Regions from separate parts of the Ensifer sp. R-19 genome, predicted to be linked through region 3. Evidence: predicted binding sites of a transcription regulator. Region 3 holds the regulator's gene; each other region holds the start of a gene.
What was found. Region 3 encodes LexA, which represses DNA repair genes until DNA is damaged. Its sites were predicted from a motif close to TGTTCNNNNTGTGTTCNG; they were not measured.
Positions count from the first base shown of each region.

Region 1: the regulator LexA is predicted to act here: its motif matches at 4,858-4,875, upstream of ACN9MO_RS19565 (DUF763 domain-containing protein).
Region 2: the regulator LexA is predicted to act here: its motif matches at 4,703-4,720, upstream of ruvC (crossover junction endodeoxyribonuclease RuvC).

Region 1 is NZ_CP184570.1:30,645-40,274, reverse strand. It holds gene ACN9MO_RS19585 (ABC transporter ATP-binding protein/permease) at 1-1,358, shown strand, start outside; gene ACN9MO_RS19580 (glutathione synthetase) at 1,461-2,501, shown strand; gene ACN9MO_RS19575 (NUDIX hydrolase) at 2,641-3,111, shown strand; gene ACN9MO_RS19570 (hypothetical protein) at 3,179-3,373, opposite strand; gene ACN9MO_RS19565 (DUF763 domain-containing protein) at 3,533-4,816, opposite strand; gene ACN9MO_RS19560 (hypothetical protein) at 5,069-5,269, shown strand; gene ACN9MO_RS19555 (copper resistance CopC/CopD family protein) at 5,963-7,570, opposite strand; gene ACN9MO_RS19550 (YcnI family protein) at 7,615-8,145, opposite strand; gene ACN9MO_RS19545 (hypothetical protein) at 8,432-8,809, opposite strand; gene ACN9MO_RS19540 (extracellular solute-binding protein) at 9,139-9,630, shown strand, end outside.
Region 2 is NZ_CP184569.1:2,993,543-3,003,172, reverse strand. It holds gene ACN9MO_RS14675 (efflux RND transporter permease subunit) at 1-435, shown strand, start outside; gene ACN9MO_RS14670 (MBL fold metallo-hydrolase) at 716-1,549, shown strand; gene ACN9MO_RS14665 (hypothetical protein) at 1,567-2,049, shown strand; gene ACN9MO_RS14660 (YebC/PmpR family DNA-binding transcriptional regulator) at 2,135-2,881, shown strand; gene ACN9MO_RS14655 (HAD hydrolase-like protein) at 2,953-3,582, shown strand; gene ACN9MO_RS14650 (LLM class flavin-dependent oxidoreductase) at 3,591-4,592, opposite strand; gene ruvC (crossover junction endodeoxyribonuclease RuvC) at 4,764-5,276, shown strand; gene ruvA (Holliday junction branch migration protein RuvA) at 5,396-6,013, shown strand; gene ruvB (Holliday junction branch migration DNA helicase RuvB) at 6,109-7,149, shown strand; gene ACN9MO_RS14630 (metallophosphoesterase) at 7,150-8,052, shown strand; gene ACN9MO_RS14625 (NAD-dependent epimerase/dehydratase family protein) at 8,074-8,976, opposite strand; gene ACN9MO_RS14620 (glycosyltransferase) at 8,973-9,630, opposite strand, start outside.
Region 3 is NZ_CP184569.1:1,474,780-1,484,409, forward strand. It holds gene ACN9MO_RS07240 (SDR family NAD(P)-dependent oxidoreductase) at 1-338, shown strand, start outside; gene ACN9MO_RS07245 (SMR family transporter) at 326-652, opposite strand; gene ACN9MO_RS07250 (SMR family transporter) at 639-1,010, opposite strand; gene ACN9MO_RS07255 (SAM-dependent methyltransferase) at 1,091-2,344, opposite strand; gene ACN9MO_RS07260 (cryptochrome/photolyase family protein) at 2,438-3,886, opposite strand; tRNA gene ACN9MO_RS07265 (tRNA-Asn) at 3,983-4,057, opposite strand; gene ACN9MO_RS07270 (hypothetical protein) at 4,214-4,510, shown strand; gene ACN9MO_RS07275 (thermonuclease family protein) at 4,671-5,393, shown strand; tRNA gene ACN9MO_RS07280 (tRNA-Cys) at 5,546-5,619, shown strand; gene ACN9MO_RS07285 (hypothetical protein) at 5,834-6,166, shown strand; gene lexA (transcriptional repressor LexA) at 6,257-6,982, opposite strand; gene ACN9MO_RS07295 (hypothetical protein) at 7,229-7,525, opposite strand; gene ACN9MO_RS07300 (hypothetical protein) at 7,655-8,461, shown strand; gene ACN9MO_RS07305 (hypothetical protein) at 8,664-9,185, shown strand; tRNA gene ACN9MO_RS07310 (tRNA-Ser) at 9,332-9,421, opposite strand.

The sequences.
Region 1 (9,630 bases), on a different replicon from region 3:
GTCTTGGCGTGGGCATCGCCGGCGTCGTGCTGTCGCTTGGCTTCGTCGGGAGCAAACTGATCGAAACATCGAGCCCCGTCAGGGGGCTTGATCTGCTCGGCAGCTACGGCAGCGCCTGCCTGATGTTTCTGGCGATCGCGATCTACGTGCCGCTCAATACGTTCATCGCAGCCAAACTCGGCAGTGTCCTGCAGGGCCTGTCCACACGCATTCAATCGGCCGAGGGCAGCTATCGCAGCGAATTGAACCAATTGTTGCACCGTAGTTTTCATGTTGCGGTCATCAAGGGCGAACCGGCGCAGAAGGCCATCAACGGGCGCCGATATCGCGAGATCGACCACACCTGGACGAGGCTCAACCGCGTGACCGCCGGCTACATGGGCTTCGAGCTGGTGCATAATTTCCTCGGCTCACGCATCGTTGCCTATGCGCCAGGGCTACTCCCCTACGTCGACAAAACGATCAGCCTGCAGGACTATGTCACCGGCGCCGAGCTGGCGACGGCTCTGATCAACGAATGCTCGTGGTTCATCCATGCGATGCCCGACATCGCGACGCTCAGGGCGAATGCACACCGGATCACCGAGCTTGCCCAAGCAATAGAAGCGGTGCAGCAGCCGCAGGATTACTATGCTCGCAGCGGCCCCTCGGTGTTCGAGTACAAGACCCAGGACACCGCGCGCGGACTTACGATCCAAGCGGTCGAGCTCATGCATGCCGGCGATGACCAGGCTTTCCTGACCGCTGACGAACTGAATTTCCTTCCCGGAGAGTGGACCTTGGTGGTCGGTGAATCTGGAAGCGGCAAGACTTCGCTTCTGAAGGCAATCAACGGTCTGTGGGCACACGGACGCGGCACGATCACGACGCCGGAGAACGTGCGAAGCCTCTACGCTGCCCAGGACGTCAAGCTCCAGGGTGTTTGCCTGAAGGATCTCGTCTGCCTGCCGGATGAGGCTGACGCCCATGACGTCGCCTCTGTCGTATCGGCGTTGGAGGAAGCCGGGCTCGAAGAAATTACGGAAGGGCTTTCGAGCGATGGTCGCGATGGGCAGAACTGGGACAAGCTTCTGTCGGGAGGCGAGAAGCAGAAACTGGTCCTTGCGAGAATCCTGCTATTAAGGCCAGGCCTGCTCTTCCTCGACGAGGCGACAAGCGCCCTTGATAGCGACGCGGTTCGGGCGTTCCATCAATCGATCAAGGGCCATTGCCCGGAGGCGACGGTGATCGCCGTTATGCACGACACCTCGTCGATCCAGTCAGAAAGCGGGGTCGATTTCTTCGATAGCGTGCTCACCATCGACAACGGCATCGCGACGAAAACGCCAATTACCGACTGGCGCGATACGCAGGAGTAGCTGCCACCGGCGGCCCGCCCTATTTCTTGGGTCATGTGCCGCGCATTCATTTTGTGACGCGGCGTGAACAGCGATCAAATTCCCCCGAAGCTAGGAGCCCCAATGCGTATTGCCCTCCTTGTCAACGCACTCGAAACCGAAGCGCCGGCCTATACGACGACCGCATTGGCGCTTGCCGCGCTCTCTCGCGGACACGAGGTTCTTTACGTCACGCCTGGTGATTTTATCCTGCGCCCTGACGATACACTGATGATACGGGCGGCCGGTTTCGTCGGCACGCGACCGAAGAAGCCCGAGACGCTCTTGCGAGCACTTACGGACGCCGACAAAACCATCGTCAACGTCGAAGAAGTGGACGTTCTGCTGCTTCGCAACGATCCGTCGGAGGACGCCGAAAACCGACCCTGGGCATCTCACGCCGGGGCGAATTTCGGCCGTCTCGCCGCGGAGCGCGGTACGATCGTTGTCAACGATCCCTGCGGCTTGGCATTGGCCCAGGACAAGCTCTACTTCCAGGATTTCCCGGTGACCGTTCGCCCGACAACCTTGATCTCCAAGGACATCGATGAAATCCGTACGTTCATTGACAGCCACTCCGAGGGGGTGATCATCAAACCGTTGCAGGGTTCTGGCGGTCGAAACGTCTTCCGGGTGGGTACCAGCACGGAGGGCAATCTTACCCAAATTGTCGAGGCTGTCGGCGTCGTCGGCTATCTTATCGTGCAGAGCTACCTTCCGAAGGCGTCGGACGGCGATACGCGGTTGTTCCTGATGAACGGACGACCGCTGCACAGGGGCGACGTCTATGCTGCGTTCAGACGCGTGCCGCCCAAGGGAGACGTCCGCTCCAACATCCACGCAAGCGGCACTCCAAAGCCGGCCAACGTTACGAAGGAGATGCTGGCGATCGCCGAGACGCTACGGCCGAAGCTCGTTGAAGACGGCATGTTCCTGGTCGGCCTTGATATCGTCGGCGACAAGCTTCTCGAGATCAACGTATTCACGCCTGGCGGCCTCCAGACCATTCGCGAACTCCACGACATCGATTTCTGCGATGAGATCCTGGACTCGCTGGAAAACAAGGTGGACATCAAAAAGACCTATCGGGGATCACTCAGCAATCGGATCCTGTCGACGCTTTGAATTGGCGGCCCAATCCGTCGCGCGCTCCACTTTCGCGCAATGTGTTGACGGAACAGAACCGCCGATCCGGATGTTACTGTCCGCGAGTGGCAGGCAGAGCCCGTTTGCCGCATAGGGCGACAAAGGAGATAGCGTTTCTGTGAATTTTCTACACCAGATTGTCTCTGACGTGCAGTTGATGCTTCGCCGGCCGCCGCGCATGCAGTACGCGGCCTTGTGTTATCGCTTTCGCAAAGACAACACACTGGAGATCCTTCTCATTACCAGCCGGGACACCGGACGCTGGGTCATTCCCAAGGGCTGGCCGATGAAAGGAAAGCGCGCGCATGAGGTGGCTGCGAGAGAAGCCTTTGAAGAGGCTGGCGTGAAGGGCACCTGCCAGAGGTTTCCTTTCGGCCACTACTTCTACAAGAAGAGGCTGGACCATGGGCTCAAGATCTCCTGCAGGGTTCAACTCCACCCCCTGGAAGTCACGCGCATGCGCGGGAAATTCCCCGAGAAGGGAGAGCGAAAGCTCGCCTGGTTCGACTATCGGGAAGCGGCGAAGCGTGTCGCCGAGCCTTCGCTGCGCGACCGGATACTCCGTTTCGGACAGCAACGCGTTCCCTAGAGCCCCGCGCGTTTGGTTTCCAGAGCATCTTTCCGCTTCAAGTGATTCCACTTGAATGCGGGATGCTCTAGTGGACGCTGGCGACCTTGACGGCGTGGGCGAAATCCTCCGCCACCAGCTCACTGATCGCGATCAACACCTCCTCCACCGAAAACCCGGAGTCGATCGTCTCGCGGATCAAAAGCTGGAGGTCAAGTTCAACGACGTCCCGGCAATCCTCGAGCCGTTCCTCAGATACCGTGATGCTCTGCAGTTCTTCCATCGCGAGACTCCTCTTGACGTGGATTCTGCTGGTTAGCCCTCGCAAGCTTGTTCGCACGACCTTCCAACCCTTGGGAGGAGGTTTGAGTTCCGGCGAGAACTCCTCGAAGAGATCAAAGAAAGAGATTCGCTGCAACGCCTTGCGGTCGCATTGAGCCGCCTACCGGTCGCGGTTGCCTTGACGGCGTGACCGCCCTGCATCTCTCGACGGTTCTTCCGGCCCTTCCCAGCCAAAGACGCTGCGACCGCCGAACTCTTGCGATTGTCGAAACTCGCCGGCCACGATCTCCTTGAGATCCGGGCCGGTCACGTATCTCTCGAACTGGCGAGCCTGATCGTCGAGGCGCTTGAGAACCTGCATCTCTTCGTCACGACCGAGCTTCGCTTTCGACACGGCGGACTTCATCACCCGGATCGTCTCGTCGTAGACTTTCAGTGGAACCGGGAACGGGTGGCGATCCTTGCCGCCGTGGGCGAGCGAGAAGCGCGCCGGATCGGCGAACCGGCATGGCGCACCGTGCACCACTTCGGCCACCATCGCCAGCGCCTTGACGGTGCGCGCCCCAACGCCCGGCACCAGCAGGAGATGCTCGAAATCCTCTGGGCCACGGTCGGCGGCCGCAGCGAGCGTGGCATGCAGGCGTTTCATATTGACGTCTTCTTCGCGCACGTCGTGATGTTCAGGCATAATCAGATGCGGCAGCATTGGCTGCGCGCTTTGCTTGGTCACCCGCCTTGGCTCGATGGCTGCGACCTCCCGGACGATCCGATCCGGCCCCAGCGAAGCCAGAAGATCGAGCTGGCTATTGCGCGAGGCCGCGGCGCGGCGGTCGGCAAGGTTGACGATCTCGCCCTGCCGCGCGCCTTCGATCGCCGTGTGGGGCGAATCCACGAAGCTGGTGATCCCCTCCGAAAGCCAATGGTAGCGCCGGGCCTGCCGCTTTTCGCCGTTCATGCCCTGTTGCACGATGACCCATTTGCCGTCGTCGGTGACGATAAAACCGTGCAGGTAAAGGTCGAAGCCGTCTTGAACTGCTGCACTGTCGACCTTTGCGACGAGGCGGCTGGTTGTCGCCAGGCCACTTCCATCGAGGCCCACGCGCTCGCCAATTGCAATCAGCTCGCCGGGGGTCTCCCGGGAATTCCGCCCTCGACCGCCACAGACATGAATACCGAGTTCGCCTGACAGAGGCGACAAACCACGCTTCAGGGCGCCGATGACGCTGGTGGTGATGCCGGAAGAGTGCCAGTCCATGCCCATGACGCATCCGAAAGACTGAAACCAGAACGGATGTGCCAACCGCCGAAGAAACTCGTCTCGACCATATTCGATGACGATCGCCTGGGTGATGATCGCACCAAGTTTCGTCATGCGCTCGCCAAGCCACCGGGGAACCCGGCCACCGTGAAGCGGAAGATCTGCACTGCCTGCTCTCTGGACCATCCGGCTCTTATACACCGGCAGATGGTGCAGTCACACAGGAAAGTTCTCTAAACGTTCTCATTTGCGCCGGCAGTCGGCGAGACCACGGTCGCAAGCCGAATGGTCATGACGAGACCTTGCCCCCATGAAGGTTCGACTTCGCCAGCTTGAGTAAAACCTCAGCGCCACGACCTACACTACCTTTGCGCTTAAGATAGGGTTCAGCAATCGGCGATATGCTCCGCACCAAATGGCATTTGAACAGGTTGCAGAATGAGTGAGTTCCAAAACAGAGCTGTTCGATTGATGGTTGCCTCCTTAGGCGATGCTTCGACCAGCGATATCTCCGTACGTCGCACGAACGTTCTGACGACTGCGCTGGAACTCTATGTTGTTGCCTTGGGGGGATCGCACGAGCAGCTTGAGACCGCCATCGCGAAAAAGGAAAGCGACGCGCCGAGACGTATTTGGTAATCGGCGATCTGATGATGGAGATTAAGCCACATTCACGACATCGACGTCACGCAGGCAGCGCACAATGCTCTCGACAGCGGCTTCCGTGAAAGGACTCCCGCCTAAACTCCGCCCCTCCCGGTCGGCTTCCCGCTTCTCCGGCACCGCGTAGCAATGGTCAGTTAGAAGCGGGCGGCCAGGAAGTTCAATTGGACGTTCAGCCAATACCGGGCCTTTCTGGTCGCGGATTGAACCTCATGCCCAAACTCCTGGGTGTAGCGGCCTTCACACATCGTCGTGTCGACCACCCACAATCCGCCCGCGTAAATCGCCATCAGCAGGAAACCGCGCATGGCGGAGCAGAATGAACATTCGATATTTCTAAATTATTAACGCGGGACGTGATCCGCGATTTATGTCGAGCGGACCGCCTCCGGTCGGCGACCGCCCACGCCCGCGTCCAAAAAAAGAGCCTCCACCAACCAAGCAGAGGCCCAGAGTCAGGCTTGCGATTGGCCGCTGCAGCGGGGACTGCGACGTCGGCGCAACCGCAATCGGAAAAGGCTGACAGAGGCTTCATCCGAAGGCAATGAACCTAAACGGACTATTGGATAGCCAGCCAGGGCTAGACGGAACACCTCCACGGCAGTAGCGATTGAACGCCCACAGGCGATCCGCTGGCGTGCGCGCGAGATTGTGCGGCGGCCTCCGCGCTCACGGCCCAATGATGATTTGATCGCTCAGCGTTACCTTCTCGAAGTCATTGATCAGAACATCGGCACGTACCTGCCAGGTGCCCGCCAGCGGTATGTTCACGCGCTCTCTCCGCCAATCTGCGTCGCCGCTCCGCGCTGCCGCACGTTTGAACGGCTCGATGCCGGAATCAGGCTTGGATAGGACGAGCGTCACCTCCTTGGCGGCAAGCGGTTCGACTTCGCCCGTGGCGAGGTTGATCGATACGTCGAGCTCGCCCACCCGTCCGGGCAAGACCTCAACGAGGACCATCGCCTTGTCCGTGTGGATGTGAACGCTTGCAGGCCGAACCGCCAGAGCTAAGAGCACGCGCGACGGCGGCGTGAAGCGCCAGCAAGAAACGGCGCCGAAGATCAGGACGACGATCAGTGTTTCCGCGGCGATCGAGCGGACCAGCCGCTTCGCCGAAGCCCGCTCGCCAGCCATTACCGGTTCCGTCAGGCGCCAGCGATTTGCAAGCGCCAACAGAAACAGTCCGAACAGCAACGCCATCTTGACCATGAGCACCTGGCCATAGGCAGTTTCCAGCAGCGCTTGCGGCTTCTCCACCTGCACAAAGGCCAAGATGAAACCCGCCACGATAAGAACAACGAGCACGTAAGGGACGAACGCCGAGAACCGGCCGAGCGCCTGAAGAGCCATCGGGTCTTCGCGCCGCAACGCGAGGCCCAGGGGAGCGAGCGCTCCAACCCAGAGACTTATCGTGGCGACGTGCAGGAAGACCGCCGGACGCATCAGCCATTGCGGCTCGGCTGTCGATGCATGGCCGCTCAGCGACAAGGCGACGGATGACGCGATCAGCGCGACGAGAGATGACAGTCGAGCAGACCGACCCTTCGCCGGCAGAGCGATGGCGGCCACACAAAAGGCAGCGAAGGCGGCAATGGCCGTACCGCCGAAGCTGGTTGCCATCGCCGTGGACCAAACGACCGGCTCGACAATTTGCGTCACGGAAACGCCCAGTGCATCGAGCCCCTGAAAACCCACAGCGGCAAGTGCGCCGAGAAGCCCTATACCGAGCGCTGCTGCAACGACTTTGCACCCTGATCGCGAGCCAAAGAGCAGCCAGTGGCGCGAAAACACACCGCCGACGCCGATGAACAGCCCCACGTAAAGCGCGAGCTTCGATAGGAGGAGACCGGCGCGCACGGCCCAGTCGATCTCGTCTTCGTTCATGAACGGAGCGGTGCTGGCCGCGCCGACCGAAAAGACGACCGATCCACCGATCGGATGCCCGTCGGTAGAGGTCACGCGCCAGCTGAGCACATGTGTGCCGTGCCCAAGATCGGATGGCGCCGCGATCACGACCACTCGATCCTTCAGGTCGAACCGCTCGAGCGGGATCGCTGTTCCATCCGGTCTGACGAGCTTTAAGGACAACGGCGAAACCGGCTCGCTGAAGGTCAGCACGTAGACCGATGGCGCGGTGCCGACGACCGCGCCATCCTGCGGTTCACTTGTGTTGAGCGATGCGTGGGCGAAGGCCGCGGCGGCATGCATGAGGATCCCGCAGAGCGCGATCACCACCAGCCTCGCAAGACGAGTAAAGCTCGATGATACCAGCATCATGCGTGATCTCCGGTCACTTGGCCCTCGCCCCCACGTTGCGCTGCTCAGTGCCCGCTTTTCTTTTCAAGCAGCTTGATGCCGGGCGCCGGATATTCGAGATCGTCACTCGACTTGCCTTCCGCCGGGACCTCGATCCAACGCTCGGTCGCGCCATCAGGGCACTCCTGCACCAGCGGCACGTAGAGTGTCTTGCCGACTGGCAGGCCCTCGGTCAGAAACGCGCGGAAGACAAACTCCTCATATTCGTCGTCGGCCAGGCTGCCGCCCTTCCAGACGACCTCCTTCACGCCCTCCTTCATCGGCGTGCCGAAGTAGGCATAGGACTTTTCGTAGGCTCCCTTGACCTTCTCCAGCGTCCAGCCCGGCTTCGGCATCGGCTTTGCGGCGATCATGCCTTCCGGGATCTGAACGCGCAGAGCGATCGTCGGCTTGCCCTCGCATCCATGCGGGACGCGGATGACGGCCTTGTAGGACGCGCCGACATGCGCCTCCGTTGTTTCGAGCGTGGAGTGGGCAAAAGCTGCCGTGGTGCCTATCGCGATGAAGGCAGCGGTGGTGATGAGTTTCGACAACATATGGCTATTCCTTTGAGATTGTGTTGGGTCGCGGGAAATCCCCCCGCGGCAGTCAGGGATTGGATGCAGTGATCCGGAAAACGTTGCCGACATTCTTGGTCGGTGGCGGGCAGCGATCGCACAAGACGGTCAGTGCACGGGTCCCCGTTGGCTCAAGACCGGCCTGCAGTCAGGCTTGGAGCACGACAGGGACGTCGGGAGGCGGCGAAGATCGTCGCGATGGGGCCGGCGGACGCCAGGGGAGGATATCCCTCCCCCCGACATAGGCTGGAGCGAACGCAACCGATCAGGCGAGCAGCCGAGGGGGCGCGCGAGGATAACCGAGGCGATGCTCGCCCGTTGGCAACGGCTCTGCCCCCGCGGACCAAAACGTGTGCACCGCCGACGCGACTTGGTGGCTAAGATCGTCGCCAGGCTGCGGAGTCGCCGCCAAGACCTGCGAGGACACGCAACATCCAAGAAGGCAGCAATCGGCAGCCTTGCCACGGCCGCCGTCGTGATTGCCGTTGCTGGCGTGATCCGCGCTGATGCACAGTGCATTGCCGAAAGCGTCGAGTTGCGAGAAGGCAGGCATCGAGCTGAAGGCAAATGCGCCGGCGACCGATTGCAGCACGAACAGGCAGGCAGCGATGAACGCCAGTCCCCAACCGTTGCGTCGCCTCACCACAATCAAGCTCCTTCTACGCTGTCTCCGAGAATGTCCGGCGCCATCGCATAGCTAGCCGGCACGCCCGTCCCCTTCCTTGCTCCACAGCAAGCATCTGCGTGAAGTCCAACGTACCGGACAGTCGAGCGCTGCTATTCTTCGCGCTCGCCGGCAAGAACAGACCTGCCGCAACCAGGGAGCGCGCCGCCGCCTGACAAGCGTAATCAAACTTTCATTTTTCCATCATGCAGATTGGCAAGGACTGTCACACTCAACTGTTAGCAAGCGCCCGGCTTCATTCGTGCCACCGATCCTGGTGTCCGCCAATCTGCAAGGAGCGTTTTGCAATGAAAGTCTCCGTCACTACGTCCGTATTCATCGGCCTGATGGCAAGCGTCGCGTTTGGCGCGTCGGCGGCCGCAGCCGAAAAGACGAAGTTCGAATTCTGGTACGGCCTTTCGGGTGATCTTGGCGAACGTGTCCAAGATGCCTGCAAGAAGTTCAACGACAGCCAGTCCGAGTTCGAGATCGTCTGCACCTCTCAAAATGGATACGACACGACCCTGCAGAACACGATTGCCGCCTACCGCGCCAAGAAGCAGCCGGCAATCACCCAGATCTATGATGCCGGCACCCTGGACATGATGCTGTCGGGCGCATTCGTGCCCGCCAAGAAGCTGATGGCCGAAAACGGCTACACCATCGACTGGAACAACTATTTCGGCGGCATCGCCAACTATTACGCCACGGCAAAAGGCGAGCTGAATTCCTTCCCGTTCAACTCCTCGACGGCCATGTTCTATTACAACGTTGACGCCTTCCAGAAGGCCGGCATCGAC
Region 2 (9,630 bases), 1.5 Mb from region 3:
GTGCCGCTCGGCGTGCTCTCGGCGCTGGTCGGCGTGTCCGTCCGCGGTCTCGACAACAACGTGCTGACGCAGATCGGGTTGATCGTTCTGATCGGCCTTGCGGCCAAGAACGCGATCCTGATTGTCGAGTTCGCACGCCAAGGTGAGGACGAGGGCAAGACCCCGATCGAGGCGGCGGTGGAGGCAAGCCAGCTGCGCCTCAGGCCCATCCTGATGACCGCCTTCGCCTTCATCCTCGGCGTGGTGCCCCTGATGATCGCCACCGGGCCGGGTGCGGAAATGCGCCAGTCGCTCGGCACGGCCGTGTTCTCGGGCATGCTGGGCGTCACCTTCCTCGGCCTGTTCCTGACGCCGGTCTTCTACGTCGCGCTCAGGTCATTCCGGCGGCGTAAGCCGGTGGTGACGGCGGAGCCTACGGCCCATCCCGCCGAGTAGGGGTACGGGTCTGTACATTACGGCGCCCCGGCAGAAATGCCGGGGCGTTTGCCGTAGGAGCGGGACATGTTTGCTTCCTCGCTCTTGAAGTGCGGTGACACAAACGTGAGCAGGACCAGCCGTTTGTAACTGGACGTGGTCAGGCGCTTGAACAATTCTCTCCCTGCCCGTGACGCCATCATCAGGCCGAGCGAAGGCAAAGGCTTCCATTCGCTGTGCAACGGCTATCTGCCACGTGCCCTTCGGGCCGAGGTCAGAAAGCAAGTGAGAGAGGTGAAGGCTGATGCTCCGGTACCTTGTCTACACGTTCGCCGCCATCTGGCTCATTCACGCGTTCTGGCCGTCGGTCGCGCATGCGCAGCAACCGCCCCGCCATGTCAGTCAGTGCCAGGCGATTGCAGAGGCCATACCGCAGGCGACCTTCGCCAGCTTCACGCCCGTTGCTGCCACCAAGGGAAAGGCCGTGGTCGGTGAGGTAACGATCACCTATCTCGGCCATTCCACCTTTCGGATCGAGACGCCAGACGGCGTGTCGATCGCGACCGATTACAATGGCTGGTTCGCGCCCTCGTCGCCTCCGACTGTCGCGACGATGAACAAGGCGCATTCGAGCCACTATACGCTGGCGCCTGACCCGGCGATCAAGAATGTGCTGCATGGCTGGGGCGAGAACGGCGTACCCGCCCGTCACGACCTTGTGGTGGGCGACACCTATATCCGTAACGTCACGACGGATATCCGTGCGGGTGGCGCGATGGAGCACGATGGCAACTCGATCTTCATCTTCGAGGTAGCGGATCTTTGCATTGGTCACCTCGGCCATCTTCATCACGAGCTCGACGACAGCCATTACCGCCAGATCGGCCGGCTCGATGTGCTCATGGTGCCTGTCGATGGCGGCCTGACCATGGGTGCCGAGAGCATGAGCCGGGTGGTCAGCCGGCTGCGCGCCTCGCTGATCCTGCCGATGCACCGCCGTGGCCCGCCGATCGACGCCTTTCTGGACATGTTCGGCGACGACTACGACAAACGCTTCGCTGACAGCGCCAGCATCAAAGTATCGTTGCGTTCCTTGCCAAGCAAACCATTGATTTATATTCTCAAGGGCGTCTGAACACTCAGGATCGCCCAATGAAGTTGCTTGTGGTCGGCGTTTCGATTTTTCTCTCCCTTTCGACCCTTGCCGCGGCGGGCGGCGCACCGCCACCGCGCATGCCCTCTCCCGAAGGACAACAGCAGCAAAGCCTACCCGAGACGGCAGCACAGCCCGTGGGCGAACAGGAGGTGTTCATGATGCCGTCGGGCAATATCGGCTGCGTCTACACGCCGGCCGGCGGCACCGCGGTGTACCAGCCTCAGGACGGCGGACCTGAGCTTGCCTGCGATATCGTCGCGCCGCGCTATGTGCGCGCCACACTCGGTCGCTCAGGGGCCGCCACACTCAATCACGCCGTTGGCGATCCGAGCTGCTGCTCGGCAGCTCAGGTGCTCGACTATGGGCAAAGCTGGACACGGGGGCCGTTCGCGTGTGCTTCCGAACGCACCGGCCTTTCCTGTCGCCGCGACGACGGGCACAGCTTCCTGCTCAGCCGTGCGCAGGTCTCTGCCGACTGAAAAGCCGCGCCCCGGCTGGACGGAAAGCGGCAATAAAACTATAAGGCGCCCCATTCCATTCAAATTCATGCATGCAGAGGGTGCCATGGCTGGCCATTCACAGTTCAAGAACATCATGCACCGCAAGGGCCGTCAGGATGCGGTGCGCTCGAAAATGTTTTCCAAGCTCGCGCGCGAAATCACGGTTGCCGCCAAGTCCGGCATGGCCGATCCGGCCATGAACGCGCGTCTGCGTCTGGCGATCCAGAACGCCAAGGCACAGTCGATGCCGAAGGACAACATCGAACGGGCGATCAAGAAGGCCTCCGGCGGCGACGCGGAAAACTACGAAGAAGTCCGCTACGAGGGCTACGGCCCGGGCGGCGTTGCCGTTATCGTCGAGGCGCTGACCGACAACCGCAACCGTACCGCCTCCAACGTGCGCTCGACCTTCACCAAGGCCGGCGGCGCGCTTGGCGAAACCGGTTCGGTTTCGTTCTCCTTCGATCGTGTCGGCGAAATCACCTACAAGCTCTCCGCCGGTGACGCCGACAAGGTGATGGAAGCGGCGATCGAGGCCGGTGCCGACGACGTGACCACCGACGAGGACGGCCACACCATCATCTGCGGTTTCGAAGCGATCGGCGACGTTTCCAAGGCGCTCGAAGACACGCTCGGCGAAGCCGAGACCGTCAATGCGATCTGGAAGGCGCAGAACACCGTGCCGGTCGATGAAGAAAAGGCGCAGTCGCTGATGAAGCTCATCGACACGCTCGAAGACGACGACGACGTCCAGAACGTCTATTCGAACTTCGAAGTGTCGGACGAGATCCTGGCGAAGCTGTCGGCCTGATCGGACGGCCTATCGTTACCGGAATATGCACCCGTGTCCGAAAGGGCACGGGTTTTTCTTGGGATGGCCCGATGACCTATGACTTCGCGATCTTCGATTTCGATGGCACGCTTGCCGACACGGCGGCGAGCTTCATGGCCGCGTGCAACAGTGCTGCACGGCGCTACGGCTTCCGCGAGCTTTCCGTCGAGGAATTCCAGTCACTGAGGACGATGGGCAATCGCGAGATCATCGCGCATCTCGGCGTGCCAATGTGGAAGCTGCCGCAGATTGCCGGCTTCATGCGCCGGGCCATGGCGTCCGAGGCCGCGTCCGTGCGGCTGTTTCCAGGTGCGGCCGATCTGCTTTTGCGATTGAAGGCGGCAGGCATCGGCATTGCGATTGTCAGTTCGAACGCGGAGGAGGGCATTCGCGCCGCGCTCGGCGACGTGGCGGCGACCGTCGATCTCTATGAGTGTGGCGCGGCGCTTTTCGGCAAGGCGCAGCACTTCAAGCGGGCGATCCGTCACTCCGGTCTTGATCCGGCGCGCGTGCTGGCGATCGGCGACGAGGCGCGCGACATCGAGGCTGCGCGCAAGGTTGGCGTGGCGGCTGGCGCCGTTTCTTGGGGCTATGCCGATCCGAACTTTCTGCAGGGGCTCGGACCGGATCGGTTCTTTTCACGCATGGATGAAATCGCACCGGCCTTCGGAGCGATCTGATTGCGGCTTCATGCGGCCTTGACGAGTTCCTTCTGCGCGTCGGCGAAGAGGCGAAGCGAATGCAGGCGCGCCTCCATGTCGAAGATCGGCATGGAAATGATCAGTTCATCGGCCTTCGTCTGATCGAGGAAGGTTCCGATTTTCCGGCGGATCGTCTCGGGCCCGCCGACGACGGCATACATCATCGAATGGTCGACGAAGATCTTTTCGTCATAGCTCCAGAGCCCATCCATCGATTGAACCGGCGGCGGGAACTGTCCGCGCGCATTGCGCCGCAGCGCCACGAAGGATTGCTGCATCGAGGTGAAGAGATAGTTGGCCTCTTCGTCCGTATCGGCGGCGACGCCCATGACACCGACCATGACATGCGGCTTGTCGAGCGTCTCGGACGGCGTGAAGCGCTCGCGATAGATCTCCAGCGCCGAAAGCAGCATGTCTGGCGCGAAATGCGATGCGAAGGCGAAGGGAAGGCCGAGCATGCCGGCGAGGTGAGCGCTGAAATGGCTTGAGCCCAACAGCCAGATCGGCACGTTGGTATCGGCGCCCGGAACGGCGATGATCTTCTGATCCTCTGCGACAGGGCCGAGCAGGGCCTGCAGTTCCACGACGTCGTTCGGGAAGTTGTTGCCGCTTGCTTCCATGTTGCGCCGCAGCGCCTGGGCGGTGCGCATGTCGGTGCCGGGTGCGCGGCCGAGGCCGAGGTCGATGCGGCCGGGATAGAGTGCGGCCAGCGTGCCGAACTGTTCTGCGATCACCAGCGGCGAATGGTTAGGCAGCATGATGCCGCCGGAGCCGACGCGGATCGTCTTCGTGGCTGCGGCCACATGCGAGATCACCAGCGAGGTCGCCGCACTGGCAATGCCTTTCATGCCGTGATGCTCAGCGAGCCAGAAGCGCTGGTAGCCGTTTTCCTCGGCAGCCTGGGCCAGACGGCGCGAGTTTTCGAGTGATTGGGCGATGCTGCCTCCTTGCGTGATCGGGGAAAGATCGAGGACGGAGAAAGTCGCCATGGCATGGAGCCCTTTATTGAGGGAAATTGATGAAAGGCTATGTAAGCTCAATTTTCCTCAATCCAAGGGCAGTGGCGAAGAAATCCTGAAGCCCGTCTCACCTGTGCGTATGTTTTTGTTTTGTTCACTTTTTGCTGGCAGCGTCCGGGCGAGCATCATAGGGTGAATTTCATGCAGAACACGATTCGCATCATCGGCATCGATCCGGGCCTCCGCCGTACCGGCTGGGGCATCATCGAGACGCTCGGCAACTCGCTGCGCTTCGTGGCCTCCGGCACGGTGACCTCCGATGGCGAGATGGATCTCGCCTCGCGACTCTGCCAGCTGCACGACGGGCTTGCCGAGGTGGTGCACAGCTACCAGCCGCACGAGGCGGCGGTCGAACAGACCTTCGTCAACAAGGATGCAACCGCGACGCTGAAACTCGGCCAGGCGCGTGGCATTGCGATGCTTGTGCCGGCGCGCGCGGGCCTCAGGGTCGCCGAATATGCACCGAACGCGGTCAAGAAGGCTGTGATCGGCGTCGGCCACGGCGAGAAGCAGCAGATCCACATGATGATCAAGGTTCTGATGCCGAAGGTCGAATTCAAGGGCAACGATGCGGCGGACGCATTGGCCATCGCCATTTGTCATGCTCACAACCGTCAATCGGTGACAAGCCGGCTCGCCGCATTGATGGCGTAGTTGCAGCAGATCTAAAGTGTTAAAGCGACCTTAGCGAGTCTTGTAGACGCGCGGCACTGTAGACAAGAAATTTTCCGATGGTCTGAGCGACCATCCCAGCCCACCGCGAGAGACGCCATATGATCGGCAAATTGAAGGGTACCATCGACGAGATCGGCGAGGATCATGTCGTGCTCGACGTGCATGGCGTCGGCTATGTCGCCTTTTGTTCGGCGCGCACGCTGTCCAAGCTCGGATCGGCCGGCGAGGCGGCGATGCTCTTCATCGAGACCTATGTGCGCGAGGACCAGTTGAAGCTCTTCGGCTTTCTGACTGCGCTGGAGCGGGAATGGTTCCGCCTCCTGCAAAGCGTGCAGGGCGTCGGCTCGAAAGTGGCACTCGCGGTACTTTCGACCTTGACGCCGGGCGAACTGGCAAATGCAATTGCGTTGCAGGACAAGACCTCGGTCTCGCGTGCGCCGGGCGTCGGGCCCAAGGTGGCGGTTCGTATCGTCACCGAGCTCAAGAACAAGGCACCGTCCTTTGCCGGCGAGATGTCGGGCTCGATCGGCCTCAAGCAGGAACTCGGCGAAGGGGTCGCGTCCGCGCCGGTATCGGATGCGGTTTCGGCGCTCACCAATCTCGGCTATTCACGCGACCAGGCGGCCAATGCGGTGGCCGCCGCGTTGAAGAATGGCGGTGAGGGGGGCGACAGTGCCAAGCTCATTCGCCTCGGCCTCAAGGAACTGGCGCGATGATCGCTTGCCTTGGCGGGGCGCTCAAGGCAGAACGGAAGAGGGCCGGACGCAGGTGAGTACCTGCGCCATGACGACTGACCAATTGGAACGAATGCATGACTGACGCGGCACGTCTGATAACGCCGGAAAAGCGCGGTGAAGATCTCGATGCGACCATGCGCCCGCAGTCGCTGGACGAATTCACCGGCCAGGCGGAAGCGCGCGCCAACCTGAAGATTTTCATCGAAGCGGCCAAGAACCGCGGCGAGGCGCTGGACCATGTGCTCTTCGTTGGCCCGCCCGGCCTCGGCAAGACGACGCTTGCGCAGATCATGGCCAAGGAACTCGGCGTCAACTTTCGCTCGACCTCCGGTCCGGTTATCGCCAAGGCTGGCGACCTTGCGGCTTTGCTTACCAATCTCGAAGAACGCGACGTGCTCTTCATCGACGAGATCCACCGGCTCAATCCGGCGGTCGAGGAAATTCTTTATCCTGCGATGGAAGATTTCCAGCTCGACCTGATCATCGGCGAAGGCCCGGCGGCGCGTTCGGTAAAGATCGATCTGTCGAAGTTCACGCTGGTCGCGGCGACGACCCGCCTCGGCCTCTTGACCACGCCGCTGCGTGACCGTTTCGGCATTCCCGTGCGCCTCAACTTCTACACGGTCGAGGAACTGGAATCGATCGTGCGCCGAGGTTCCCGGCTGATGGGCCTCGGCATGACAGACGATGGCGCGCGCGAGATCGCCCGCCGCGCCCGCGGTACGCCGCGTATTGCCGGCCGGCTGTTGCGGCGGGTGCGCGATTTCGCCGAAGTGGCGCGCGCCGAAGCCGTGACCAGGAAGATCGCCGACGAGGCGCTGACGCGGCTGCTGGTCGACAATATGGGGCTCGACCAGCTCGACCGCCGCTATCTCTTCATGATCGCACAGAATTTCGCCGGCGGGCCTGTCGGCATCGAAACCATCGCCGCCGGTCTCTCGGAACCGCGTGATGCGATCGAAGACATCATCGAGCCCTACCTGATCCAGCAGGGCTTCATACAGCGTACGCCGCGCGGTCGTATCTTGACCGCAAATGCCTGGAAACATATCGGCCTCAACCCGCCGAAAGAGGTCGAGGCGACGCAGTTCCGGCTGACACTCGAGGACGAATAGATGATTACCCGCCGCGGATTATTGAAAGTGATCGGCGGCGGTATCGCCAGCATGGCGGCGCTCGGCGGTTACGCCTTCGCCGTCGAGCCGTTGGCCCGGCTGAACGTGACCCGCTACACCCTGACGCCGCCCGGCTGGACGCCCGGGTTGAAGCTGCGCGTCGTCGCGCTCGCCGATATCCATGCCTGCGAGCCCTGGATGCCGGCAGGTCGCATCGCTTCGATCTGCCGTCAGGCCAACGCGCTGGGCGGCGACGTGACGGTGCTGCTCGGCGATTATGCGGCCGGCATGAACTTCGTGACCCGCTACGTGCATTCCAGCGAATGGGCGAAGGCGCTTGCGACCCTCTCGGCGCCGCTCGGCGTGCATGCCGTCATGGGCAATCACGACTGGTGGGAGGACAAGACCGCGCAGAAAAATGGCGGCGGTCCGACCTTCGGGCACAAGGCGCTGCAGGATGTCGGCATCAACGTTTACAGCAACCGGGCAATCCGGCTGGAAAAGGACGGGCAGGGCTTCTGGATCGCCGGTCTCGAAGACCAGCTTGCATTGGTGCCGGGCAAGAAGTGGCAGCGCCAGCGCATGGCGGGTCTCGACGATCTCGACGGCACGCTCGCACAGGTGAATGACGGTGATCCGGTCGTTCTGCTGGCACATGAGCCGGACATCTTCCCGAGCGTTCCCCCACGGGTCGCATTGACACTGTCGGGTCATACCCATGGCGGGCAGGTGCGGCTTCTCGGCTTCGCGCCCGTGGTGCCTTCGCGTTTCGGCGATCGCTATGCCTATGGGCACATGGTCGAGGACGACCGCAACCTGATCGTCTCCGGCGGTCTCGGCTGCTCGCTTGCACCGGTCCGTTTCGGCGTGCCGCCGGAGATCGTCGTCATCGACCTCGGTTAGCCCGGTCAGGCGTCGGGGGTTTTACGCCGACTTGCTGTCTGTGACCAACTCCCTGATCGTCGTCGCCAACAGCTCGGATCCGCCGGGTTGCCAGCCAAGCCGGCGCAACTTTTCGGTCGACATGACGAGATAGCCATCCGCTGAAGCGGCCTCCGGCAATGGGTGCCGAGACCCGGTCAGCGTCTGCACCACCGACAGGATTTGCCTGACATCGAGCAGCAGGTCCGAAACGTTGAAGACCTCACCGCGCACGGTGTCGCTATCCGCTTCCAGCATGAGCCGTACTGCGGCGCCGACGTCGTCGCCGTGAACTTCGGTGCCGATCCGAGGCTGGATCGGTTTTCCATCAAGATAGTTCGCAAACAGCTCGGCCCATTTGTGCTGCCTGCCAGGAGCGGCCGCGCCGTAAACGCCGGTGACGCGCAGGCTTGCCACGCTGAAATCCTCGGTCGCAAGCAGGCGTAGGTGATCTTCCACGGCGACCTTCACCGCGCCATAGAGCGTGTCCGGATCGGGTGCGAATGTCTCGTCGATGGGGCCTGGGCGCCTGCTGCCGTAGACGGCGCGGCTCGACAGGAAGACGCAGCGTTTGACGCCGGCAGCGCGAGCGGTCTCGAACAGGCGGATCGAGCCATCGATGTTCGCACGGCGAAAGCCCTCCGGATCATCGCCTTCACCGCCGCGATATTTGCCCTCGACATGGTCGAAGGCGGCATGAACAAAGCCGTCAATGCCATCGAACGCGGCGGACTGATCGCGATCCAGATCGAGGACGAGCGGAACGAAGGGGAGGTTGCGCGAGAAAAAGCTGTTATCGGGGGGATGGCGGCCGCTAACGAGCACCTCGTAGCGATGGGCGATCAAATGCTCGACGATGAAGCGGCCGACGAAGCCGGTGCCGCCGGAGACCAGCACCCTGCTCATCGGTGCGCCGGATTGGGGAGGGAGGCGATCTCCGGAATGTCGTCCCCGGTCAGGTAGGCGAACCAGAGGTCGATCAGTGGCCGCAGGGCCCCGGCACGCGGATGGTCTTTTTCCCAGGGCTTTTCATACTGGTAGTGCAGCACGCCGATCGAGCGCCAGTCCCAGAGCGCGGGCATGTTGAACCAGACATATTGCAGCATGTTCATCGTCACCGGCAGGCCGTGCCAATCCGGGAAGAAGCTTTGTAGGAAGGTCTGGTCGGTGCGTGGCCAGAAGGCATCGGGTGCGTCGAGCCGGTCGAGCATCCTGTCGAATGTCGCCAACGACGGTTCGGCGACGAAGACGCCGGAATTCAGCCGGTGAAAGTCGGCGAGGCTTTCATAGACATTCGGGGCCGCGGAGAATTCCGGATAGGCAAACAGCCGGTCGATGTTGCGGAGCACAACCGCGTCGGCATCAATGAAGACGCAGCGGCAGTATTCGGTTAATTGCCAGAGCCTGAGCTTGCAGAAGTTGTCGAGCGGCGAGTGGAAGGCCGGTTTGCGGCCCTTGGTGAAGGGTGCCTTCTCATGCACGTTCCGGCGCTGATGACGCTCGTTGAAGGCATCGGAAAGCGGCAAGAGATCGGTCTCGATCAGGCGACAGCCGAACTCG
Region 3 (9,630 bases):
TGGCCGAAAGCCTCAAGTTTGATCTCGATCGGATCGGCATCCGCCTGCAGATCATCTGCCCCGGTTTTGTCGATACGCCCGGCACCGCACGAATCCGCTTTCCGCGCCCGGCTCTCGTCACCTCCGAACAGGCGGCGGATCGCATCATCGCGGGTTTGAAGTCCAGGCGCTTCGAAATCACCTTCCCGCGGCATTTCACCTATGCGGTGAAGCTGATGCGTCTGCTGCCCTATAGCCTCTATTTCGCTCTTATCAGGCGGCTGACGGGTGTCGTGACCGAGGCAAGAGAAGCGAAAAAGCACGCCGGCTCCGGCGAGCATCGGCGTCAGGCCGTGTGAAGCACCAGCACGGCGCCGAAGATGAGGCCAAGCCCGACCCAGCCGATCGGCTTCAGTTTCTGTCCGAAGAGCAGCCGTCCGCAGATGGCCGTTCCGAAGATGCCGGTCGCGCCAAGCACGGCATAGGCGATAGCGAGTTCCATGCCCTTGATCGCCTCGGCAAGCAGCGCGAAGGCGGCAAGCACCAGCAGGATGGAGAGGGCGCCCCAGCCGCGTCGGGCAAACCCTTCCGATTTCGTCGAGGCGAGGTTGGCGGCGACATCGAGGATGCCTGCCATCACGGCCAAGGCGAAGTAGATGCTAGGCGCGCTCATTGGCTGCTCCTTCCACCGCGGCCTCGTCCTCGTCATGGCGTTCGCCGGCATTGACAAGCAATATGCCGACGATCGCCATCGAAAGCCCCAGCATTTCGCGTCCGGTCAACACATGGCCGAAGACGAAAACGGAAACCAGCGTGATGATCGCGACGCCAGAACCTTCCCATATTGCATAGGCGACACCGACGGAGATCGTCTTCACGGCCTTGGCCAGGAAGACGTAGGAAAGCGCGATCGAGACATACATGACGATGTGGCCGAGATAAGAGCCGCTCGAAGAGGCGGCCTTCATCACCGTCAGGCCCACCACTTCGGTCGCGATGGCGAGCGCGAGGAAAAACCATGCAAGGCGCATGCGGAACCTTCAAAAGAGAATTGGAACGACCGCCTCTTAAGCGCAACCCGTGACGCGGTAAAGACGCGCCATGCGCGTTCCTATTCGAAGACGATCTGCCGGACGTCGATGTTGCGGGCGCGAAAGCCGGCTTCGCAGTAGTAGAAATAGAACTCCCACAGCCGCTTGAAGCGCAGGTCGAAGCCCAACGGCTCGATCCTGTTCCAGACCGACCAGAAGCGCTCGCGCCATTCGCCGAGTGTCCGGGCGTAATCGATGCCGAAGCCGAAATCGTTGATCATGCGCAGGCCGACATGGCGGCCAAGGTCGATGAGATGTTCGCGCGTCGGCAGCATTCCACCCGGGAAAACGTATTTCTGGATGAAGTCCGGATTGGAGCGGTACTCCTCATAGGCTTCGGGCTTGATGGTGATGATCTGCAGGCCGGCCTTGCCGCCGGGCTTCAGGCACCGCTTGAGCTGCGAGAAATAAGTCGCCCAGAACTTTTCGCCGACCGCTTCGAACATTTCGATCGAGACGATGCGGTCATAGGTGCCTTTTTCCTCGCGGTAGTCCTGGAATTTCAGTTCGACGCGGTCGGCAAGGCCGGCCCGGTGGATGCGTTCGCGGGCGAAGGCCAGTTGCTCGCGGCTGATCGTCAACCCGGTCACCTTGCAGCCGATCTCGCTCGCTGCAAATTCCGCAAAGCCGCCCCAGCCGCAGCCGATCTCCAGCACGTGGTCGCCAGCGCGCAGGTTGGTGGCTTCCGCCAGAGCGCGATATTTGGCCGCCTGCGCGGAGCGAAGGTCGTTGGCGCCGGTGGCGTAGAGTGCGGACGAATAGGTCATGCTCGGATCCAGCCATTCGCTGTAGAAGGCGTTGCCGAGGTCATAGTGAGCGGAGATGTTGCGGCGTGCGCCGGTTTTCGTATTCGCGTTGCGCCAGTGCAGGAACTTTTCGACAAGATGAAGCAGGCCGCGCGCCCGGTTCGGGAAGTGCTTGCCGATCTCGGCATTGACGAGGAAGAGCTCGAGAAAAGCGCCGACATCGGGACTGTCCCAGTCGCCGTCGATATAGCTTTCGGCAGCCCCGATCGTGCCGCCTGTCACGGCGCGTTGCGGCAGGTTCCAGTTGTTCAAGGTGAGAATCGCGCTTGGGCCCGCTCTCTTACCCCTCATCACCAGTTTGCGGCCATCCGGCACCGTGAGCATCAATGTCCCGGCCTGAAGATGCACGAGCGCGCTGAGCACCATGCGTGCCTTCAATGGGAAATCCCGCAGGACCATCGAGAGATTCTCGGCGGAAAGCTCCTGTGCGCCGTTGAACGCGGCGAGACTTGCTTCCAGCTCACGCATACACCACCCCCTCAGCTGTTGCATCCGTAAGGTGAGCCTAGCGGCAATCGCCCGAGACGCCAACCATGGATTTCTACCGGGTGCGCGTATCCGTTACGGTTCTCTTGGCGGGCTTGTGATCTCGCGGAACGCTGCAAGCGCCCGATCCCGCGCAAGGGCGTGGTCGACGATCGGTTTTGGATAGGTTGTGCCGAGTTCGATGCCGGCGCCCGAAAGCACGGCAGCCGGAGCCGCAAAGGGGCGATGGATGTAGCGTGGCTCAAGCCGATCGAGTTCCGGTATGAATCGCTTCACATAGGCTCCATCCGGGTCGAATTTTTCGCCTTGGAGAACAGGATTGAAAATCCGGAAGAACGGCGCAGCATCCGCGCCCGATCCCGCGACCCATTGCCAGCTTGCGGCGTTGTTGGCCGGATCCGCATCCACGAGGGTGTCGCGAAACCATTGTTCGCCTTTCCGCCAGTCGATCAGCAGGTCCTTGATGAGGAACGAGGCGGCGATCATCCGCACGCGATTGTGCATGTAGCCATGCCGCCAGAGCTGGCGCATGCCGGCGTCGACGATCGGGAAACCGGTCAAACCCTTGGTCCAGCGGGAAAAATCTCCTTCGTGGTCCAGCCAGCGGAAACGATCGAACCGGCGATCGAGATTGCGACGCGGGAGTTCGGGATAGTGAAACAACAGATGGTAGGAGAATTCGCGCCAGGCGATCTCCTTGCGAAAGGTGGCAACACCTTCACCGCCATCGGTCTCGATTCCCTGCGTCGCGTGCCAGACCTGCGCCGGCGAGATTTCTCCGAAGGCGAGGTGAGGAGAGAGCAGGGATGTGCCGTCAGCCTCTGGACGGTCCCGGCGCACTTTGTAGTCTGCAAGCTTTTCGTCGATAAATTCGTCGAGGCGAGTGGTCGCGCCTTTTTCCCCCGGCGCCCATATTTCGCTGAACGTCGCTGCCCAGTTCGGTTTCGTTGGCAGAAGCGACCACGCGTCAAGCTGTTCTGAAGGGGGCCAGCTTTCCGGCGTCGCGATCTTTTGCGGCTCGTCGATCGGTGGAGCCGGCTCAACCTTCGCTTCGAGCGCGCGCCAGAAAGGCGTGAACACGCGATAGGGCCCACCGGTCGTCGTCAACAAGCGCATGGGCTCGTGCAGCAATTGCCCGGCAAAGCTCTCGGCCGCGATGCCCTGAGCTGCGAGTGCTTTCTTCAGGGCCGTATCGGTGGCAATGCCACACGGGTCGTAGCGGCGATTCCAATGGACACGCTTCGCTCCCGATAGGCGCGACACTTCGCTGAGGACGTCCAGTGGGTCGCCGGAGCGGAGAATGAGTCGCGAGCCGAGCCGGCCCAGTCGAGCCTCCAACACTTCCAGCGAATGGTGCAACCACCATTGCTGCGCCGTGCCCAGCGGACCGTTGCCGCTTTCGTTCGGCTCCCGGATATAGAGCGGAATGACGGCAGCCTCATTGGCCGCAGCCGCAAGGGCCCTGTTGTCGCCAAGGCGCAGGTCCTTGCGGAACCAGACGATGATGGGCGCCGCGTTTGTCATAGGTGCCGTCTAGGACTGGGATTGATCACCGAGGGAACTTAGGTGCAAAATGAAAAAGAGCCATTCGCATTTTCTGCAAATGGCTCTTTTTGAAACTGGCTCCCCGGGCCGGATTCGAACCGGCGACCTGTCGATTAACAGTCGAATGCTCTACCGCTGAGCTACCAGGGATCATCCGCGCCGCTGTTTCGCTGTGCGCTTCAGAAGTGAGGCTGCTAATACGCATGCTTTTCCGATTTGCCAAGCGGTTTTTTCAAAAAAAATGACAAGTTCGGTTGCGAGGCTGTGGAGAAGTCCCCAATTGTGGGAAAAGATGCCGGATAGGGAATGATGAATAAAAACAGGAAGCAGCCGCATTTCGGGATTGATCCGCAGACGCGTCAGATCGTGCTCGGGAAGTGGCGCATCACGCTGCCGGAATCGCCACTGCTGCGTATCCTGTTGGGCTCGCTTCTGGTGTTCTTTGGTTTTCTTGGCTTTCTGCCGGTGCTCGGCTTCTGGATGATACCGCTGGGCCTCATCGTGCTTTCGCACGATATCCCATCCGTCCGCCGTCGCCGGCGTCGCCTGGCTGTTTGGTGGGCGCGCTGGCGCGGACGAGCCGATTCTTCGAACGGCTCGTGAACCGGAGCTATTGCGGTCAACCGTCCCGGATGCCTCGGCTTCGATTCTCTGCCAATTGATTCCCAGCGAAGCGGCTGAACCCTTTGTTGAGGGAGGCCGCCGAAAACTTTTCGGCAACCCATCAAACGCATAATGCGGTCGCGAATCAGGATGGGAACGCATGGCCAAAGCCACTACGAAACGTCGAAGCCGGAATTCCGGTCGGAGCAGGGGCAAACAAGGCGGTATGGCGCCGTGGTATCTGGCCGCCGCACTCACTGTCGGCGGCGTGGTCGCTTACGATCATCGCGCCGAACTGAAACATTGGCCGGTGGTATCGGACGTGGTCGCGTCCACGTCCCGACACGAGTCGAGGCCGAAGCCCGTTCGTGTCGCGCAGAAAGCGGACGAGCGTCCCGCGCAACAGGCGGAGAAGCGGAAGCCGAATCCGGTGACAAGAGTTGCCCTTGCCGCTCCGGTGCCGTCCGTTGACGTCGGCGCCAAGGCGCCGACACCCGTGGTGCGGCCCAGTGAGGAAGTGAAGACGGCATCCGTTCGCACGGATCAGTTTTATTTCTGCGGGATTCGCAACGACAACTGCGTGATCGACGGCGCCACCTTCCTGTACCACGGCGAAACGATCCGCGTCGCAGACGTCGAGGCGCCGCGTATTCGCCAGGCAAGCTGCGACAAGGAACGTTCGCGCGGCTTCTATGCCAAGCAGCGCCTGCGCGAATTGTTGAATGCGGGTGACTTCAGGCTGGAAACGGCGAGCGGCCGTCAGGATGCCAAGGCCGGTGAAAAGCTGCGGCTGGTCACCCGCGGCGACCAGTCTATCGGGCGTGTGCTCGTATCCGAGGGGCTGGTGCGGCCGTGGACAGGACACGCGACGCCCTGGTGTTGAGGCCACCCCAGATGCGATCGGCGGAGGTTCGCGATCGCTCTGTGGAAAGTATCCGTCTTACAAATCGACGGCGCGTTTTTCGGAAAATGCCTCTTGCGGTTTTTCTGCAATCATTCTAAATCCGCGCCAACGCTCGGTTATCCGAGCTGTGAGGCCTCGTGGCGGAGTGGTGACGCAGAGGACTGCAAATCCTTGTACCCCGGTTCAATTCCGGGCGAGGCCTCCAATAACTCTCACCTCATTTTAGTGCGGATAGACGTTCTGCCTCAGGGCAGAGCGATTGTGTGTGTTTGCCTCCACACGCCCGCACAAGCCACGTCTTCTAAGCCACTATCGGATCTTATCGCTTCGGTGAAATCGGTAGAGGGGGAACGATGACTCCGCTGACATCAGCCGCATCGGTAGCGTCCGTCATCATCAAAACGGAGGCAATCGCATATATGAAGACGAAACTTGTCCTGACGGCCTTGGCCCTCTTCGCTGCGACCACATTTGAGGCGCAGGCAGAGGATCTGGTTTTCAAGCTGAAGAACAACACCAACGCAGTGCTGACGAACTTCTATACGTCGCCTGTGGGCGTCAATGAGTGGGAAGACGATGTTTTCGGCCGGCAGGTGCTGAACCCAGGGGAAGACATGGAGATCACCATCGCCGACGGCCGGGAGGTCTGCAAGTACGACATGCGCTTCGAGTTCGAAGAAGGCTCCGGCCTCGATACGACCGAAGACATGCAGGACCTCTGCGAGCTCGGCGAGTACACCATCCACGAGTAAGAGGCGTGCCTTCAGGTCGCCTTCAATAAACAGAGCCTCGCAGCCGCAAGCGGTGGCGAGGCTCGGTCGGATGCCAGGTTTCCCTCGGAATCAGTGGTAGCGGCGGATCAGCCCGACGAGCTTGCCCTGGATCTTCACCCGATCGGGCCCAAAAATCCTTGTTTCGTAGGCAGGGTTCGCGGCTTCGAGCGCGATCGATGCGCCCTTGCGCCGGAAGCGCTTCAGCGTCGCTTCCTCATCATCCACGAGCGCCACGATGATATCGCCGGGATTGGCCGTATTGCCATTGCGGATGATCACCGTGTCGCCGTCGAAGATGCCGGCTTCGATCATCGAGTCGCCCTTGACTTCGAGAGCGTAGTGTTCGCCGTTGCCGATCATGTCGAGCGGTATGGTAATGTCGTGCGTGTTGTTCTGGATCGCCGAGATCGGCACACCGGCAGCGATGCGGCCCATGACCGGGACGGAAACCGATGTGTTGTCGGCCACGGGCGTGGGCTTTGGCGGTGCGGCAGGAGCGGCCGCTGGCGCCTTGCCGAGGCTGCCCTCGATCACGCTGGGCGAGAAGCCGCGGCGGGGCTGCTGCTGGCTTGACGCGTAGGCTTCCGGAAGCTTGATGACCTCGAGCGCGCGGGCTCGGTTCGGCAGACGGCGAATGAACCCGCGTTCTTCGAGTGCCGTGATCAGACGGTGAATGCCGGACTTCGACGCCAGGTCGAGCGCATCCTTCATTTCATCGAATGATGGTGGGACGCCTGACTCCTTCATGCGTTCGTGAATGAAGAGAAGCAATTCCTGTTGCTTGCGGGTCAGCATGGCACGTCGCTCCCAGAGGCGTGAAACAAATCAAGAACAGACACTATCTGTTCCATATGTGTTCCGCAAGTGCCTAAAATTCCGTGAATTCAGACAATTGGCGCGTCTGTGCGTGTCGATTGGTCACTTTTACGGGAGCAGAGCGGGTTTGGGCGATGATCGTGCCCAAACGGAGGGCCGTGGGGCAGCGCGTTGCGCGACGGCACGGCGATTCGAACGAATCGCGAGCGTTTTTGTGCAAAGAGGCTAGGCCGGCTGCGTGGCGGCGCAGGCGTCTTCGAATTCCTTCACCGTCTCGGCGCTGTTGTCTTCTGGAAGTACGGCATCCGCCGCATCGGTCGCGACCGGCCTGTCGCCATCATAGACGAACGACTGGATGTAGAACGCGATCGCACCCTTCCACACCTTGCGTCCATCGATCTGATGGCACGGCACGGCGCTCTCGAAATCGGTCTGAAGTTCGTCCACCGTGGCGGCGCTGAGCTTGACGTCAGGCATATTAGGCGACGCGACTATCGAAGCGAGAAGCAGGGCGGCAAGCACGGTGATCGTCCACTTTGATGCAAGGGTGGGACTACGGGGCGGTTAACGATGTGAACCGCGCTTTCGTTCCGAAGTCCAGCAAGCTTGGCGATCACTGTCATGTGTTCAACAGCTCTTTGAGTGCAGGCTGTGGCCGTTTTGCGCCAGGGGCACGCAGCGGCGAAGCCGCCTCAGCCTGGCGCGCCGTCCGCGCTGCAATCGCTTGGGTTGCGCCAAGTCGCGGCCTCGCTGCCGGCGTGCACAAATCCGTGTTGTGAAGATGCCGCACGTCTCGACAGGTTGCGGGAAAAATGGGGTGGTTGCATGCGTAGATTGTCGTTGGCGGTTCTCTGTCTGTTGGTGGCGGCGGGAGCGGCCGCTGCTGAAGAAGGGCGTTCGAATATCTGGAAGGAGATCAATGCCTGGACGGTGGGCTCCGATCCGTCCTTGGGCGGCTCGTGCTATGCGGCCACGAGCTACGACGGCGGAATGATCCTTCGAATCGGCTTTTATCCGAGAGGATCGGCGAACCTGGCGTTTCTTTCGATCGGCAATGCCAACTGGAAATCGATCGAGCCGCAGAGGGAGTATGACGTCGCCTTGCAGCTCGACCGTGGCCGCCAGTGGCCGGCTGTCGCGTTCGGCGTGGACCTCACAGGCTCGAAGGCTCTGGTCGTCAACTTCTCCAACACCGACTTCTTCACCGAATTCGTGCGCAAGAACACGCTGGCGCTGGCGTTCGAAGGGCGCGTGGTGGCGAGCCTCAGCCTGCGCGATTCGATGAAGGCCGTCAGCGAGATGTTCAAATGCCAGGAGGCGCTGATTGCGTTGATGCCAAACGGCGGGCAGGGGGCGGCCGCCGATCCGTTTGCGGGCGCTGGCGGGAATGCGCCAAACAATGACCCCTTTGCTGGCGGCGGCCAGACCAAGTCGTCGAAAGATCCCTTTGCCATGTGATCTTGGCGTGAGCGTCGTTCCGCTGGGAGGTGAATATTCCTAAGATTTTGCATGGGTGCGGGTTACCCACCCTCGACAGTCACGCGGCGACCTATCAAAATGCGGGCAAACGGGGGATTTGCATGCGTAGATTGCTGTTCGGATTGGTGAGCTGTCTGATGGCCACGGGACCGGCCGTGGCTGAGGACTCCGAGATCATCAAATGGAAGGAAGTCGGCGCTGGACCGTTGCTTCCGACACGTCGATGGAAGGCTCGTGTTTCATCACGTCGATGTTCGAAGGCGGAATCAGGCTGCGCCTGGGGTTCTATCCCAAGGGCTCCGAATCGCCGCTCTACATGAGTTTCGCCAGCGACGACTGGAAGTCGCTCGAGGTCGGCAAGGACTATGACCTGACGTTCCGCTTCGACAAGAGCGATCCCTGGAGTGCGGCGGCGACCGTCGCCGGCGACGAGAGCGGCAAGTTCCTCTTCGTGAACGTCACCGATGCGGAATTCCTGACGGGGTTCGTGCGCAAAAGGACGTTGGCGATCGCCTTTGACGATCGCGTTGTCGCAAACCTCAGTTTGCGCGGCACCGGCCCGGCGGCGGAAGAACTCCTGAAATGCCAGCGGGCCGTGGATGAGATCATCGCCGACGAGGGCCGCAAATCCAAGGAGAAGAAGTCCGATCCGTTCAACGCGCCGAGCGAGAAACGCTCAGCGCGTGATCCGTTCAGCCTCTAACCCGCGGCTTGAGTGAAGGGCGGAGGGCCCAGTCGTCGTCTGCCCGAGGCGAACCAGACGGCGCTGACGCCTGCCGACGTACGCTCATTAAAGTGAAGCACCGCCAGGGATGGCGGTCCATCGTCGGACTATATTCCTTGGGAAAATGGCGGACAGGGTGGGATTCGAACCCACGGTACGGTTTCCCGTACGCTGGTTTTCAAGACCAGAGCCTTAAACCACTCGGCCACCTGTCCTTGCCTGAAGTCGCAGTCAACTGCCTACCGGGCACGGCGTTATTGCGCGAAGCCCTGTCGCTTTGCAAGATTTAACATGCGTCGCTGAAAGATTTTCTCGATGGCCGGACTGGAGTGCGCGGGCACGCTCCGCCGGTAATCATCTGTAAACCATAACGCATGAAATCCGGCGCTGATCTGTGGATGAGTTCGCATTTTCGCCTTGTTGC